3 regions of the Isoptericola dokdonensis DS-3 genome follow, and region 3 is predicted to be linked to each of the others. Evidence: riboswitches for the same ligand, from Rfam matches in the RefSeq annotation. Region 3 holds a riboswitch; each other region holds the start of a gene.
The links. Region 3 has a riboswitch for thiamine pyrophosphate ahead of thiC (phosphomethylpyrimidine synthase ThiC). Riboswitches for the same ligand answer to the same signal wherever they lie in the genome.

Region 1 (5,493 bases), 1.2 Mb from region 3:
GTCGCCCCCAGGGCGCGGGCGGCTTCCTCGGCCCGCGGGTCGAGGCGCTCCCACAGCCCGCCCACGGTGCGCACCACCACCGAGTAGTTGAAGAACACCAGGGCGGCGACGATCGCGACGAAGCTCTCCTCGAGCCCGAGGAACCCGAGCGGGCCGTCCGGGGCGAGCACGGAGCGGAACGCCACGCCGACGACGACGGTCGGCAGCACGAACGGGACCGTCACCAGCCCGCGCGCGAGCGCCCGCCCGGGGAACCGGCACCGGTACAGCACGTACGCGCCGGGCACCCCGAGCAGCACGCTGAGCGCGGTGCCCGCCGACGCCTGGGCGAGCGTCTGCCCGACCACCCGCCAGGTCCTCTCCTGCGAGAGCACCTCCACGAACCCCGACAGGTCCACCTCGCGCCCGCCGGCGCCGTCGTCCACCAGGAAGCCCTGGCCGACGAGCGTCAGCACCGGCCACGCGAAGAAGACCCCGAGGAACAGCAGCGGGACGCCCGCGGCGAGGCCCCAGCCCAGCCACGCGCCGGTCCCCGGGCGGGGCGTCCGTCCCACCCGGGGGCGGCGGCGCCGTGCGTCCGCACCGAGGGCGTCAGCCGATGACGGCGGTCGTCCACTGCTGGATCCACTCGTCGCGGTGCGCGGCGACGTCGGCCGGTGCGATCTCGAGCGGCTCGGCCGACTGCGGGGCGAACTGCTCCCACTCGGCGGGCAGCTCGACGGTGGCGTCGGCCGGGTACATGTACATGTTCGCCGGGACGTCCGACTGCACCTCGGCCGAGGCGAGGAAGTCGACGAGCGCCTTCGCGCCGTCCGGGTTGTCCGTGCCCGCGAGGACGCCCGCGTACTCGACCTGCCGGAAGCACGTGTCGAGCAGCGCGGCCGTCGTCGTCGCGTCGCCCTCCTCCGTCACCGTGAAGGCGGGCGACGTCGCGTACGACAGCACGATCGGACGTGCCCCGCCCTCCCCGGCGCCGGAGAAGTCGACGTAGTACGCGTCGGACCAGCCCTCGGTGACCTTGAGGCCGTTCGCGGCGAGGTCCTCCCAGTACGGCACCCAGCCGTCCTCGCCGAACTCCGCGACGGTGGCGAGCAGCATCGCGAAGCCGGGCGACGACGTCGCCGGGTTCGCCACGACCGTGAGGTCCCGGTAGGCGGGGTCGAGGAGGTCCTCGAACGTCGCGGGCGGCTCCACGCCCTCCGCCTCGAACCAGGCGGTGTCGACGTTCAGGCAGACGTCGCCCTCGTCGATCGGCGTCAGGCCTTCCAGCCCGTCACCGACCAGCGCCGTGACCGACGGGTCGATGTCCGCCGGCGTGTACGGCTCGAACACCCCGGCCTCCACCGCACGGGACGCGAACGTGTTGTCGACGCCGAACACGACGTCGCCCAGCGGCGAGTCCGCCGTGAGGACGAGCTGGTTGACGAGCGTTCCCGCGTCACCGGCGGCGACGTGCTCGACCGTCAGCCCGGTCTCCTGCTCGAACGACTCCAGCAGGCCGTCACTCAGGGCGAACGAGTCGTGCGTGACCAGCGTGACCGTCCCGGCGAGTTGCGCCTCGCCCGTCGGGCTGCCCGACGACGTCGCCTCCCCCGGGGCGTCGTCCCCCGAGCATGCCGCGAGCAGCGGCAGCAGCCCCACGACGGCGGCCGTGGCGACGGCGCGGCGGGTCCGGATGGTCATGTGTCCTCCTCAGACGTGCGGGAGGGGGTCCGTCGCCCGCCGGTACCGGCGGTCGACGGGATCGAGAAGCCCGACTTCCTCCACCGGTGCTAACCGGATCAGGTTCGAGGGTCTGCGGTGGTCCGCACTCTCAGCGCCGCACGGCGCTCCCCTGTCGTTCCCTGAGAGCCTACCCCTCGCGCACGCTACGGTGGACACGTCCGCCCGTCCGGCCCGCGGACGCACGCCGATCTTGAGGAGAACCGTGGATCTCGACCACAACGAACCGTCCCTCGCACTGAAGGTCGGGACGGTCGCGGCGACGTTCGCCGCCGGCTGGATCGCCCAGAAGCTGATCAAGATCGTGTGGGAGAAGGCCACGGGCAACGACGCGCCCATCGACCTCGACGCCGACGACATCCCCGTCGTCCAGGCGATCGTCTTCGCCGCCGTGACCGGCGGCGTGGCCGTCCTCGCCCGGCGGCTGGCCCGGCAGGGCGTCGCGAAGGCCGTCGACCGCCGCGCGCAGAAGGTGTCGGTGGTCTGACCGACGCCGCCCGGTCCGGCGGGTCAGGCGTCGTGCAGCCGTCGCCGGGCCAGCTGTGCCTCGTGCCCGCGCGGCCGGTCGACGGAGTGCACGGCCGCGAGGGCCTGGTCCAGCCGCTCCGACGCGTCCCCCGTGCCGCGGGTCAGCGCCGCGACCACCTGGGACGCCGCCACCTGGACGGGGACGCCCGCCCGGGCCGCGACCTCACCGAGCAGGTCCGCCGCGTCGGCCTCCGCCAGGCCGCGGGTCACGATGATGGCTCCCTTGGCCTGCTCGACGGCCGCCGCGGTCACCAGCGCCCGGCCCACGGCCCGCTGCGCCTCGCGGTCCAACGCCTCCCGGGTCACCGGACTGACGTCCAGCACGTACCCGACGACCTGGACGACCACGCCGGCGTCGTCGTGCCGGCCCTGGCCCGTCACGACGACGGACCGGGACCTGCCGTGCGGGTCCACGATCCGGTGCGCGCTGGCGAAGGGCCGGCCGGCATGCAGGGCGACGGCGGCCGTGCGGGACAGCCGCGACCGGTCGTCGGGGTGGGTCCGCGCCAGGACGAGGTCGATGCTCGGCTCGATGTCCCCCGGCTCGTAGCCGTGGAGGCGGAACGTCTCGTCCGACCACCAGGTGTGGCCGTTAGCGACGTCGATCCGGTAGCGCCCGACGACGAGCTGCGTTCCGGTCGCCAGCACGTCGGCGACGTCGGCGGTGCCGTTGCGAGACGTCCTGCGGGACGGCGGCACGGACATGCTCACCCCCTGGTTCCCGCGGCCGCCAGTGGCCGCAGCCGGTTGCGGCCCACCGTACTCCGGTGGGTCGCAACCGCCACCCGAGAGCGGGTGATCCGGGCGTCGTCCCTGGCAGACGCCGTCAGGCGCGGCCGGCGCCCGACCCTGCGGAGGCCGTAGGTCCGGTGCCGGTGACCTCCGGGACCTCGTCCGCGGTCGCCTCGCGACGCGCCGTGAGGTGGGCGTTCACCGACCAGGCCACCGCGGCGGCCCAGACGACGGCGACCACCCAGAGCGCGGTGGTGACCCAGACGTCCGCCACGTCGAACGAGGTGAGAAGGGTGCGCGTGTTCGTCAGCACGATCAGGCCGCCGACGGCGGAGCCGAGGACGCGCGGCGGGACGATGCGCACGAGGTACGCGGCGATCGGCGCGGCGACGAGGCCACCCAGGAGGAGCGCGATGGCCCACTGCGCGTCGACGCCCGCCGTCCCGAGGCCGAAGAGGAAGCCCAGGCTGGCGGCCACGGCGACGAGGAACTCGCTGGTGTCGATCGAGCCGATCACCTTGCGCGGCTCCATGCGGCCGCTCGCCAGGATGGCCGGCGTGCCCACGGGGCCCCAGCCGCCGCCACCGGTGGCGTCCACGAAGCCGGCCACGAGGCCGAGCGGCGTGAGGAACCGCTTGCGCAGAGGGGTGCCGATGCGGTCGGTGCGCAGGCCGCGGAACGTGAAGCGGAGCAGCACGTAGAGGCCGAGTGCCAGCAGGATGATCGAGATCAGCGGCTTGGCCAGGTCGACGGCCAGCCACGAGAGGAACGTGGCGCCCACGAACGCACCGATCGCGCCGGGCACACCGATGCGGAGGACGACCTTCCAGTCGACGTTGCCGAACCTCCAGTGGGACACCCCGGACGCCAGCGTGGTCCCGATCTCCGCGAGGTGCACGGTGGCCGAGGCGGCCGCCGGGTTGGTACCGATGGCGAGGAGCAACGTCGTCGACGTCACCCCGTAGGCCATTCCGAGGCTCCCGTCGACGAGCTGTGCTCCCAGGCCGACGAGGGCGATCAGGACGAGGGTCTTCATCGCTGCTCCAAGTGATTATTCCGATCGGGCGTATAGGAATAGTAGGAACACTTCTCGTCCGTGTCCAGCGCCAGGGCAAGGTGTCCGTCAGGTGGACGCGGCGGCGTCCGGTACCGCGGGGTGGCTCCCCCGCGCGTCAGCGCCTCAGGGGTTCTCCCACGCGTCCGAGTCGTCGAGCAGAACCCGGATCTCCGCGGGGATCGTCCCGTCCGCGACGTCGGCGATCGTCACCCGTTCGAGGACCGCCCGCACGTTCGCCCGCAGGGCGACCCACACGTGGAGCAGCGACAGCGCGGCCCCGGTGTACTCCAGGTCCGAGGGGCGCTCGTCCCGCACGTAGACCAGCGGGCCGTCGACCGCGCGCACCACGTCCGCGATCGTCACGTCCTCCGCAGGCCGCGCCAACGTGTAACCGCCACGCGACCCGCGCCGGCTCACGACGATCCCGTCCCGCCGCAGATCCCGAAGGATCGCCTCGAGGAACCGGTGAGGAATGTGCTGCGCCGCGGCCAACGCCTCCGCCGACACCGGATCGGAGCCGTCGTGACCCGCCAGCTCCACCGTCGCGCGCACCGCGTAGTCGGCCTTCGCCGAGACCCTCACCGCAGGTCGTCCTTCCCTCGTTCGTCGCCCGCCCGACCCCGGGGCGGATCCGCGTCACGCTCCGCTGCCGGCCGTGCCACCCCGCCATCCTAGAGCGGCGGCCGTCCCACCTGGTGTCACCCGCCCGGCGCGAGGCAGCGCTGGGCGGCGCGAGTCAGCGCTGGGTGGCGTGGGTCAGTGCTGGGCGGCGTGGGTCAGTGCTGGGTGGGGGGGAAGCAAGCAGGCCCCCCAACCTGGTGGTTGGGGGGCCTGTTTGTGAAGGGTGTCCGGCGGCGTCCTACTCTCCCACCCCGTCTCCAGGGCAGTACCATCGGCGCTGTAGGGCTGAGCTTCCGGGTTCGGGATGGGACCGGGCGTTTCCCCTACGCTGTGACCGCCGTAACGTTGTCGAGTTGTTCGGGTTCCACACCGGTCCCCTTGGTCTGAGGGGGTGGTGTGGGTGGTGCCCGTTTCTCGGGAACCGCACAGTGGACGCGTGCATGCAAGGAGTGTGTGTGAAGTTGTTGGCTGATTAGTACCGGTCAGCTGCGACAGTCTTTGGTCCTGTCTTCCACTTCCGGCCTATCTACCCAGTGGTCTAGCTGGGTGCCTTCACAGAATAGTTCTGTTGGAAACCTCATCTTGAAGCAGGCTTCCCGCTTAGATGCTTTCAGCGGTTATCCCTTCCGAACGTAGCGAACCAGCGGTGCTCCTGGCGGAACAACTGGCATACCAGAGGTTCGTCCGTCCCGGTCCTCTCGTACTAGGGACAGCCCTTCTCAAGTTTCCTGCGCGCGCAGCGGATAGGGACCGAACTGTCTCACGACGTTCTAAACCCAGCTCGCGTGCCGCTTTAATGGGCGAACAGCCCAACCCTTGGGACCTACTCCAGC
Region 2 (5,493 bases), 130 kb from region 3:
AGGTCAGGGGCGGCGTGCCGAGGTCGGGCAGGGGGAGGGGGCGCACGGGGTCGACCCTAGGTGGCGCACCTGACACCGATCACCGCATTTTCGCCGCCTATCCTGGAGTGCGTGAGCACCGAGCAGCCCTCCGCCCCGACCGTCTCCACCGAGCAGGCCGCGACCGCGATCCGCAAGGCCCGCGGTGCGCTGTCCCGCTACCGCGTGATGGCGCTGATCACGGGTGTGACGCTGCTGGTGTTCTGCGGCGAGATGATCGTCAAGTACGTGGTGGGGGCGTTCGTCGACGTGGACGGCGTGATGGCGTACCTGTCGTGGATCCCGTTCGCGCACGGGTGGATCTACGTGCTGTACCTCATCACCGTGCTGGACCTGTGGGCGAAGATGCGCTGGGGCTACGGCCGTCTCGCCTCCATGGTGTTCGCGGGCGTCGTGCCGGTGATGTCGTTCGTGCTGGAGAAGAAGATCCACGCCGAGGCCGAGGTGAAGCTGACGGCGCTGGCCGACCGGTACGGCGCATGACGGCGCTGCGGCCCGACTCCGGTGTCAGCGGCGACGCCGACCGGCTCGCGCCGCTCGTCGAGCCGGTGCCCGCCCTGAGCGACGCCGAGGTCGCGCGGTACGCCCGCCACCTCGCGCTGCCCGGTCTGGGGCCGGAGGGGCAGCGGCGCCTCGCCGCCGCGCGGGTGCTCGTCGTCGGAGCGGGCGGCCTCGGCAGCCCGGCGCTGCTCTACCTCGCCGCGGCGGGCGTCGGCACGCTCGGCGTCGTGGACGACGACGTCGTGGACGTCACCAACCTGCAGCGCCAGGTCGCGCACGGGCAGTCGGACGTCGGCCGGGCGAAGGTGGCCTCCGCCCGGGAGACGGTCGCCGAGGTCAACCCGCACGTGACGGTCGTCGAGCACCCGGTGCGTCTCGGCCCGGGCAACGTGCTCGACGTCCTGCGCGGCTACGACGTCGTCCTCGACGGGGCCGACAACTTCCCGACCCGCTACCTCGTGTCCGACGCCGCCGAGGTGCTGGGTCTGCCCGTCGTGTGGGGGTCGATCGACCGGTTCGACGGTCAGGTCGCCGTGTTCTGGGGCGCGCCGCGCCACCTGGTCGCCGACGACGCGCACGGCACCGAGACCCGGCGCGGCGTCACCTACCGCGACGTGTTCCCCGTCCCGCCGCCTCCCGGCACCGTGCCCGACTGCGCCACCGGGGGAGTGCTGGGCGCGATGTGCGGCACCATCGGTTCCGCGATGGCCGTCGAGGCCGTCAAGCTGATCACCGGCGTCGGCCGCACCCTGCTCGGGCGGCTCGCCGTCCACGACGCGCTGGGCCCCGAATGGCGCGAGCTCACCGTGCTGCCCGACCCGACGCGCGAGCCCGTCACCGCGCTGCTGCCCGGCGACGACGCGTACGCCGCGTTCTGCGGGCTCGCCCCCGCGGCATCCGCAGCGACGACGCCGGGGGCCGGCGCGCCGACGTCCGACCCGGAGGTCCGCGGCGTCGAGGTCCCCGCCCTGCTCGCCGCCGATCCGCCCGCGCTGCTCGTCGACGTGCGCGAGGAGTGGGAGGCGCAGGTGCGCCCCCTGCCCGGGGCGCGGCTGGTGCCCAGCGGCACGTTCCTCGGCCGCTCCGCCGACGCCCCCGACGCCACCGCCCGTGCGGCGCTCGCGGAGCTCCCGACCGACCGTCCCGTCGTGCTGGTGTGCGCGGTGGGCGCCCGGTCGGCACGGGTGGCCGCCGTCGCGCGCGCGGCCGGGGTCGACGCCCGCTCCGTCGTCGGGGGCCTGCCCGCGCTCGGGTAGCGCCCGGTCAGAGCGCCAGGTCGAGCCGCCCCTCGGGCGTCGAGCTGGCGAGCGCCCCCTCGCGGCGCGGGATGCGACCGGCGCCGGCGGCGAGCCGCCCGGACTCGACCGCGAGCCGCATGGCGTGGGCCATCCGGGCCGGGTCTTCGGCGCGCGTGACCGCCGTGGCCAGCAGCACGCCGTCGCACCCCAGCTCCATCGCCAGCGCGGCGTCGGACGCCGTGCCGATCCCGGCGTCGAGGATGACGGGAACCCGCGCGGCGTGGGTGATCGCCTCGATGTTGCGCGGGTTGAGGATGCCGAGGCCGGACCCGATGGGTGCGCCGAGCGGCATGACCGCCGCGCAGCCGACGTCCTCGAGCCGTCGGGCGAGGATCGGGTCGTCGTTGGTGTACGGCAGGACGACGAACCCGTCGCGCACGAGCATGTCGGCCGCCTCGACGAGCCCGAGGGGGTCGGGCAGCAGGGTGACGTCGTCGGCGATCACCTCGAGCTTCACCCAGCTCGTGCCGCACGCCTCCCGGGCGAGCTGCGCGGTGAGCACGGCCTCGCGCACGGAGAAGCAGCCTGCCGTGTTGGGCAGGGCGCGGATGCCGAGGCGCTCCAGCAGGCCCCAGATCCCGGCGTCGCGGGCGGCCTCCGGCGTCGTGGCCGCCGCGACGCGGCGCAGCGCGACCGTCGTCAGGCCGGTGCCCGACGCGACGAGCGCGTCCTGGAGCAGCAGCAGGTTCGCGGCGCCTCCGGTGCCCATGACGAGCCGGGAGCCGATCTCCGTCCCGGCGACGACCAGCGGGTCGGTCGTGGTGTCGGTGGTGGTCATGGTTCCCTCTCTCAGCCGCCCTGCACGGCGGTCACGATCTCGACCCGGTCCCCGGCGCGCACCGACGTCCGGTCCCACACGCCGCGCGGCACCACGACGTCGTCGATGGCGACGGCGACCCCGCGAGGAGCGCCGTCCACGACATGTCCGGGCAGCAGGTGCGCGACGACGTCCGCCACGGGGACCGCGCCACCCGCACCGAGGTCGTAGGGGGCGCCGTTGACGAGCGCGGTGGGGGGTGCGGTCATGGCTGGGCTCCGTCGGGGCGGGGGTCGGTGCCGGGCGTGAAGCGGCGGGGGTCGCAGGCGCGCAGCGCGGCCAGCGTCGCGGGCGGGTCGGCGGCGGTGCGGCCGACGTCGAACCACGTCCCCGTGATCCGGGCGACCACGACGTCGGCCGTCAGCGGTGCCAGCAGCACGCCGTTGCGGTGGTGCCCGGTGGCCAGGTGCAGGCCGGGGACGGCCGTGGGGCCGATGATCGGGAGGTTGTCCGGCGTGGCGGGGCGGGCCCGCGGCGTCACGGCGACGAGCGCCGCCTCGTCGATCGCGGGCAGCAGTGCGCGGGCGTCCCGCAGCAGCGCGTACACCCCGCCGGCGTCGGCGCGGCGGTCGTCAGGGTGCTCGCGGGTGGTGGCGCCGACGACGAGCTCGCTGTGGCCGGCCCACGGTCCGCCGGTCGCGGCGTCGCGGGCGACGACGTAGACGGGGCGTCCCTGCACGAGCCCGCGGACGACGTGGCTCGGGGCCAGGGCCGGGTCGGTCTGGAGGCGCAGGGTCTGCCCCTTGACGGGCCGCACGGGCACGGTGACGCCGTCGACGCCGGCGAGCAGCGGGGCGGACGCCCAGCCCGCGGCGACGAGGGTGGTCCCCGCCCGGTGGAGGGTCCCGTCGTCGTCGACCACGCCGGTGACCCGCCCGTCGCCGCCCTGCTCCAGCCGCACGGCGGCCCGGTGGACGAGCGTCCCGGCGGGATGCTGCTCGACGGCGGCGCGCAGCGCGCGCTGCGTGGCCTGCGGGTCGACGGCGTGGTCGCCGGGCACCCAGGCCGCGGCGGCGATGCGCTGGCCGAGCAGCGGCTCGTGGCGGCGGGCCTCGGTGACGGTGAGCTCGTGCGAGGTGACGCGGTGGCGCTCGTGGAGCTCGACGATGCGGCGCAGCAGGGCGGCGTCGGCGGCGTCGTACGCGATGGTGAGGGTGCCGGACTCGCGCAGCCCCACGCCGAGGCCGGTGGTCGCCTCGAGCTCGGCGGCGAACCGCAGCCAGTGCGCGGCGCCGGCGAGGTGCAGGTGCAGGGCGTCGCTCTCGGCGAACTCGGCCTCCGTGGCGGGGGCCAGCATCCCGGCGGCGGCGTGCGTGGCGCCGTCCCCCGGGTCGGGGTCGAGCACGGTGACGGTGAGGCCCGCCACCAGGGCGCGCCAGGCCACGGCGAGACCGATGATCCCGCCCCCGACCACGACGAGGTCGCGTTGCATGGTGTGCTCCCTTCGCTGGCATGACCCAGATCAGGTTCGACGGTCGGCGCCGCCGCGCCCTCTCAGCCCTGCGCAGGGCTCCCGTGCTCGGACCACCCTACCGGCCCCCGCCGAGCGGCGACGACCTGCGCCGACGTCGGCGGCTAGGCTCGCGAACCGTGACCGTCGACGCCCGCACCCGCCTGGCCGCCGCCCGCCTCTACCTGTGCACCGACGCCCGTGAGGAGCGTGGAGACCTGGAGGACTTCCTGCACGCGGTGCTCTCCGGCGGGGTCGACGTCGTGCAGCTGCGCGACAAGACCCTCGACGTCGCCCGCGAGCTGGAGCTGCAGGAGCTCGTGGCCCGGGTGGCCGCCGAGCACGGCGCCCTGTGGGCGGTCAACGACCGGGCGGACATTGCCTCCCTCACCGGCGCGCCGGTGGTGCACATGGGCCAGGGCGACCTGCCGACGGCGGCCGTGCGGTCGCTGCTCGGCCCCGGTCCGGTGCTGGGACGCTCCACGCACTCGGCCGCCCAGGCCGCCGCCGCGGCGGCCGACCCCGGCACCGACTACTTCTGCGTCGGCCCGCTCTGGGCGACCCCCACCAAGCCCGGCCGCGCCGCCGTCGGCCTCGACCTGCTGCGCGACGTCGCCGCGAGCGGCCCGACGACGCCCTGGTTCGCGATCGGCGGCATCGACGGCGAGCGGCTCGACGCCGTGCTCGACGCGGGGGCGACCCGGGTCGTCGTCGTGCGGGCCGTCACGCAGGCGGCCGACCCCGAGCGGGCGGCGCGCGCGCTGCGGGACCGCCTCGAGGGGTGACCTCGAGGGGTGACCGTGCCGCGCGGGCGGGCGACTATCCTGGGGCGGTGACGTCTCCCGCCACCACCCCCGATCCCACGCCCCGGCCCGTGCTGGTCGTCGACTTCGGCGCCCAGTACGCCCAGCTCATCGCGCGTCGCGTGCGCGAGGCGAACGTCTACTCCGAGATCGTGCCGCACACGTTCACCACGGAGCAGATGCTGGCCAAGGACCCGGCCGCGATCATCCTGTCCGGAGGGCCGTCCTCGGTGTACGCCACCGGCGCGCCGTTCGTCGACCCGGCGCTGTTCGAGGCCGGCGTGCCCGTGCTCGGCATCTGCTACGGGTTCCAGGCGATGGCCGCGGCGCTCGGCGGCAAGGTCGCCCAGACGGGAGCGCGCGAGTACGGCGGCACCGAGGTCGAGGTGTGCTCCGCCGGCGTGCTGCTCGCCGGCACCCCGGAGCACCAGACCACGTGGATGAGCCACGGCGACGCCGTGCACGAGGCGCCCGCGGGCTTCGAGGTGCTCGCCACCTCGCCCGGCTCGCCCGTCGCGGCGTTCGAGGACGGCGGCCGTCGCCTCTACGGCGTGCAGTGGCACCCGGAGGTCAAGCACTCCGCGC
Region 3 (5,493 bases):
CACCGCGGGCACCGCCTCCGCGAGCCCGGTCGCGACGGGCCGCCACCCCGGACGCCCGGGCACGCCGTCCGGCACCTCCGGTTCCGTGCGCCGCGCCCACGACTTCCTCGACGTCATGACCAACGCCTACCCGGCGGTCAACCCCGGCCCGCGCCTCGCGCAGTCCTACGCCGACCAGCTCGGGCTGTTCTCGACCGCCTTCGTCTACGACGTGGCCCTGACGATCTGCGCCTCCCTCACCGGCGGCCGCACCGACGTGGCCCGCGCCCTGGCCGACGGGCTCGTCTTCGCCCAGGAGCACGACCCCGCCCACGACGACGGTCGCCTGCGGCAGGGCTACAACACCGGCCCCTACACGTTCTACGACGGCAACCCGCAGCCCTACGGCCTGGAGCTGCCGGACGGGACGGCCAACATCGGCTGGCAGTTCGGGTTCCTCGGCACCGCCGTCGGCGACATGGCGTGGCCCGGGATCGCGCTGCTGCACGCGTACGCCGCGACCGGGGTGCGGCCCTACCGGGACGCCGCCGTGCGGATCGGGGAGTGGATCGTCGAGAACACGTGGTCGACCAGGCCGCTCGGCGGCTTCTCGTTCGGCGTCGACGGCGGGAACGTGCCCGTCCCGAACGGCTCGACCGAGCACAACGTCGACTGCGTCGCGTTCTTCCGGCTGCTGCGCGCGCACGCCGGCGGCCGCCGCTGGGCCGACGCCGCCGAGCACGCCCGCGAGTTCGTCGACCGCATGTGGGAGCGGCGCGGCGGCTACTACTACACCGGCACGAACGACGGCGTCGAGATCAACCGCGACCCGCTGCCGCTCGACCCCCAGACCTGGGGATGGCTCGCGCTGCGTAGCGACCGCAACGCCCGTGCCCTCGACTGGGCGGCGTCCGACCTCGCGACCCGCGACGTCGCCGGGCGGGGCGTCTCTCAGCTCCCGGCGGGCGTGACGATCTCCGGCGTCACGTTCTCCAGCGCCAGCCTCACCTCCACGGCGACGTACAACGGGCTGCCCGTGCACCCCGACGGCGTCTGGCTGGAAGGCACCGCCCAGCTCGCGTGCGCCCTCGTGGACCGCGGTCGGGGACGGTCCGACGCCCGCCGCGCCGACGCCCTGCTCGACCAGGTGCGCCGCGCCCAGGACCTGGTCGGGGCCGGCCAGACCGTGGGCGGTGCGCCGCTGCCCGCACGCTCGGGCGTGGTGGCGGCGTCGAGCCTCATCGACTCCGGCTTCGGGTTCGGCTACTTCCAGGCCCAGCACACCGGTGCCACGTCGTGGTACCTCATGGCGCAGGCGGGTGCCAACCCCCTCCAGGTCGGCGGCCTGCGCCCGTCGCGCCGCTGACGGCCCGCCCCCGAACGGCCGCCCCGGCGACCGCCGACACTGCAGAACCTCACGCATCAACGCTGGATGCGTGAGGTTCTGTTGTGTCGCCCGGGCCGACGTCGTCGCACCTCACCCGTCGCCGGTCGATACGTGAGGCCCCGCAGCACGGGCGGCCGCCCCGGCGCGAGTCAGCGCAGGGTGTCGCGAGTCAGCGCAGACCGGCGCGAGTCAGCGCTGGGCGCCGTCGAGGTCCGGTAGCGGCCCGGACCCGGACGACCCGCCGCGGACCTCCCGTGCTACGTTGTCGTGCGATCCCACGGGTGCCCTGGCAAGGGCTGAGATCGGACTGCTGCCGTCCGGACCGTCGAACCTGACCGGGTCATGCCGGCGTAGGAAGCAGGAGCACACATGGAGCACGACGTCGTCCCCGCACGCGCACTCGCCTACGAGCGGTGCGAGCACTCCGGCATCACGGTGCCGGTCACCGAGATCACCCTGGCGGACTCCCCGGACGGGACCCCCAACCCGCCCGTGCGGGTCTACCGCACCGACGGCCCGGGCGGCGACCCGGTCCGCGGTATCCCCGGCCTGCGCACGCCGTGGGTCGCCGAACGCCGCGACACCGAGACGTACGAGGGTCGGGGCCGCAGCCTCGCCGACGACGGTCGTGGCGCACGACGTCGAGGCGCGGCGTCGGCGGAGTGGCAGGGCGAGGCGCGACCCCCGCGCCGGGCGCTGCCCGGGCGCAAGGTCACGCAGATGCACTACGCCCGCCGGGGCGAGGCCACGCCGGAGATGCGGTTCGTCGCCCTGCGCGAGGGGGTCGACGTCGAGCTGGTGCGCAGCGAGGTCGCCGCGGGCCGCGCGATCATCCCGAACAACGTCAACCACCCGGAGTCGGAGCCGATGATCATCGGCCGGGCGTTCACGGTGAAGGTCAACGCGAACATCGGCAACTCGGCGGTGCACTCCTCGATCGCGGAGGAGGTGGAGAAGCTGCAGTGGGCCACGAGGTGGGGCGCCGACACCGTGATGGACCTGTCCACCGGCGACGACATCCACACCACGCGTGAGTGGGTCCTGCGCAACTCTCCGGTGCCCATCGGCACGGTGCCGATCTACCAGGCCCTGGAGAAGGTCGACGGCGACGCGTCGCGGCTCACCTGGGAGATCTACCGCGACACCGTGATCGAGCAGTGCGAGCAAGGCGTCGACTACATGACGGTCCACGCGGGCGTGCTGCTGCGGTACGTCCCGCTCACCGCGAACCGGGTGACGGGAATCGTGTCGCGGGGCGGGTCGATCATGGCGGGCTGGTGCCTGGCGCACCACCAGGAGAACTTCCTGTACACGCACTACGACGAGCTGTGCGAGATCTTCGCGGCCTACGACGTCGCGTTCTCCCTCGGCGACGGGCTGCGACCGGGATCCATCGCTGACGCCAACGACGCCGCACAGTTCGCGGAGCTCGACACGCTCGCCGAGCTGACCAAGCGGGCCTGGGCCCACGACGTGCAGGTGATGGTCGAGGGGCCGGGCCACGTCCCGTTCCACCTGGTGCGTGAGAACGTCGAGCGCCAGCAGGAGCTGTGCGAGGGCGCCCCGTTCTACACGCTCGGGCCGCTGGTGACGGACATCGCGCCCGCGTACGACCACATCACGTCCGCCATCGGTGCCACCGAGATCGCCCGCTACGGCACGGCGATGCTCTGCTACGTCACGCCGAAGGAGCATCTCGGGCTGCCGAACCGCGACGACGTCCGCACCGGCGTCGTCACCTACAAGATCGCCGCGCACGCCGCCGACCTCGCCAAGGGTCACCCCGGTGCGCAGGCCCGCGACGACGCGCTGAGCAAGGCCCGCTTCGAGTTCCGCTGGCGCGACCAGTTCAACCTGTCCCTCGACCCGGAGCTCGCCGAGGAGTACCACGACGAGACGTTGCCGGCCGAGGCCGCGAAGACGGCGCACTTCTGCTCGATGTGCGGGCCGAAGTTCTGCTCGATGCGCATCTCGCAGGACATCCGCGACGAGTTCGGGGACGCCGGCGCCCAGCAGGCCGTCGTCGGGATCGCCCAGGAAGGGATGGCCGCGAAGTCCGCGGAGTTCCGCGCGGCCGGGGGCGAGGTCTACCTCCCCACCCCGACGGTCCCCGCTCGCTGAGCAGGCAACACCGCCCGCCCGCCCCGCTGCCCGCCCGGCGCCCCCCGGCCGGGCAGCACGGGCGACCGCGCACGGCCTGCGAGTCAGCGCACGGGGCCGCGAGTCAGTGCGAGCCCCTGCTGAGTCAGCACGCAGGGCGCGAGTCAGCGCAGGCTCCAGCCAGTCAGCGCAGATCGGCGCGAGTCAGCGCTCACCCACGCGAGTCAGCGCGAGTCGTGCCGATTCAGCGTGAGTGGTCGCGAGTCAGCGTCAAGGACGACCTGTCTGACACCGGACGGGACGATGAAGGACGTCGGAGGGTGCCGCGCGTCGTCGTCAATCCCGAAGTGGAGCGCCCCCTGGGGCGCGTGAACGCGACGACGCGCGGCACCCTCCGACGTCCGGACGCGGAGTGCGCGCTGACTCGGCGAAACCTGCGCTGACTCGCGCCGCCGTGCGCTGACTCGCGCCCGGCCGCGCGGTTGCTGACGCGGGGTCGTGGTCAGGGTCACAGGGCTGTGGGTCTCGCATGGTGGCTCAGGGATGGACAGTCCGCGAAGGGCGTCCTACGTTAGGCGAGCCTAGCCTCATTTCTCCCTCTCACGGAGGTACTCCGGCGTGTCCAGATCCCCGCACGACGTGACCCTGACCAGCACCGACACCCTCCTGCGTGGTGCGACGGCGGGGACGTACGCCCGTGTCGTGCACGACGTCGTCGACGACGTCGCCGCGCGGTTCGCCGCCGTCTCCCAGCCGTGGAGCGGCGCGAGCCGCGACGAGCTCGCCGCGCTGGTGGACGCCGTCGACCTGGACGGCCCGGGTGTCGGTACCGGCGCCGCGCTGCAGGAGACGGCCGACCTGTACGCGACGCACGCGGTCTGGTTCCACGACCCGGCGTACGCGGCGCACCTGAACTGCCCGGTCGACATCGCCGCGGTGGGGGCCGAGGCGATGCTGGCCGCGATCAACACGAGCGTCGACACGTATGACCAGTCGACCGTGGCGACGCTGATGGAGCGCCGGCTGGTGGCGTGGACGGCGGAACGGATCGGTTTCGCCCGCGGCGACGGTGTCTTCACCTCGGGTGGCACGCAGTCGAATCTGCACGCCCTGCTCGCGGCGCGGGAGCGGGCGCTGACCGGCCCGGACGGCAGCCGCCTGGGTGGTCTGGCACGCACCGGCTTGCAGGCCCGACTGCGGATCCTCGCCACGGACGCGAGCCACTTCTCCGTGGCGAAGTCGGCGATGCTGCTGGGCCTCGCGGACGACGCCGTCGTCACCGTCCCCACGGACGTCGACGGCCGCCTCGACCCGGCCGCGCTCGCGGCGGCCCTCGACCGCACGGCCGCCGTCGGCGACGTCGTCATGGCGGTCGTCGCGACGGCGGGCACGACGGACCGCGGCACGATCGACCCGCTGCCCGCGGTGGCGGACCTGTGCGACGCCGCGGACGTCTGGTTCCACGTCGACGCCGCGTACGGCGGCGGGCTGCTGGTCTCGCCGACGCGCCGCCACCTGCTCGCGGGGATCGAGCGGGCACGCTCGGTGACGGTCGACTTCCACAAGACGTTCTTCCAGCCGGTCTCGGCCAGCGCGGTGATCGTGCGCGAGCATGCCGACCTGGCGCGCACCGCATGGCACGCCGACTACCTCAACCCCGCCGCCGACCCGGACAACCAGGTCGACCGCTCCCTGCAGACGACCCGCCGGTTCGACGCGCTGAAGCTGTGGGCGACGCTGCGCGCGATCGGGCCGGACGGCATCGGCGCGATGGTCGATGCGGTCTGCGACCTCGCCACGGCGGTGCACGCCGACCTCGACGGCGACCCGGAGCTGCGCCTGGTCGCCCCGACGGACCTGTCGACGGTGATCTTCCGGTACCAGCCCGACGGCGTCACCGACGCCCAGGCGGACGCCCTGGTGGCGCAGGTGCGCCGGGTGCTGTTCGACTCGGGCCGGGCGAGCGTGGCCAAGACGGTGATCGACGGCCGACCCTGCCTCAAGCTGACCCTGCTGGACCCGGGCCG

Region 1: another riboswitch for thiamine pyrophosphate. It lies ahead of I598_RS13865 (thiamine ABC transporter substrate-binding protein); the one in region 3 lies ahead of thiC (phosphomethylpyrimidine synthase ThiC).
Region 2: another riboswitch for thiamine pyrophosphate. It lies ahead of thiO (glycine oxidase ThiO); the one in region 3 lies ahead of thiC (phosphomethylpyrimidine synthase ThiC).

What each region holds. Positions count from the first base shown of each region.
Region 1 is NZ_CP014209.1:3,020,295-3,025,787, reverse strand. It holds gene I598_RS13870 (ABC transporter permease) at 1-554, opposite strand, end outside; gene I598_RS13865 (thiamine ABC transporter substrate-binding protein) at 592-1,683, opposite strand; TPP riboswitch at 1,742-1,846, opposite strand; gene I598_RS13860 (DUF4235 domain-containing protein) at 1,928-2,209, shown strand; gene I598_RS13855 (PAS and ANTAR domain-containing protein) at 2,233-2,955, opposite strand; gene I598_RS13850 (sulfite exporter TauE/SafE family protein) at 3,077-4,018, opposite strand; gene I598_RS13845 (RrF2 family transcriptional regulator) at 4,163-4,621, opposite strand; rRNA gene rrf (5S ribosomal RNA) at 4,886-5,002, opposite strand; rRNA gene I598_RS13835 (23S ribosomal RNA) at 5,113-5,493, opposite strand, start outside.
Region 2 is NZ_CP014209.1:1,646,038-1,651,530, reverse strand. It holds gene I598_RS07690 (DUF3817 domain-containing protein) at 112-522, shown strand; gene I598_RS07685 (ThiF family adenylyltransferase) at 519-1,796, shown strand; gene I598_RS07680 (thiazole synthase) at 1,804-2,616, opposite strand; gene thiS (sulfur carrier protein ThiS) at 2,628-2,864, opposite strand; gene thiO (glycine oxidase ThiO) at 2,861-4,087, opposite strand; TPP riboswitch at 4,078-4,182, opposite strand; gene thiE (thiamine phosphate synthase) at 4,246-4,890, shown strand; gene guaA (glutamine-hydrolyzing GMP synthase) at 4,938-5,493, shown strand, end outside.
Region 3 is NZ_CP014209.1:1,771,166-1,776,658, reverse strand. It holds gene I598_RS08320 (Tat pathway signal sequence domain protein) at 1-1,345, shown strand, start outside; TPP riboswitch at 1,636-1,740, shown strand; gene thiC (phosphomethylpyrimidine synthase ThiC) at 1,736-3,487, shown strand; gene I598_RS08310 (pyridoxal phosphate-dependent decarboxylase family protein) at 4,085-5,493, shown strand, end outside.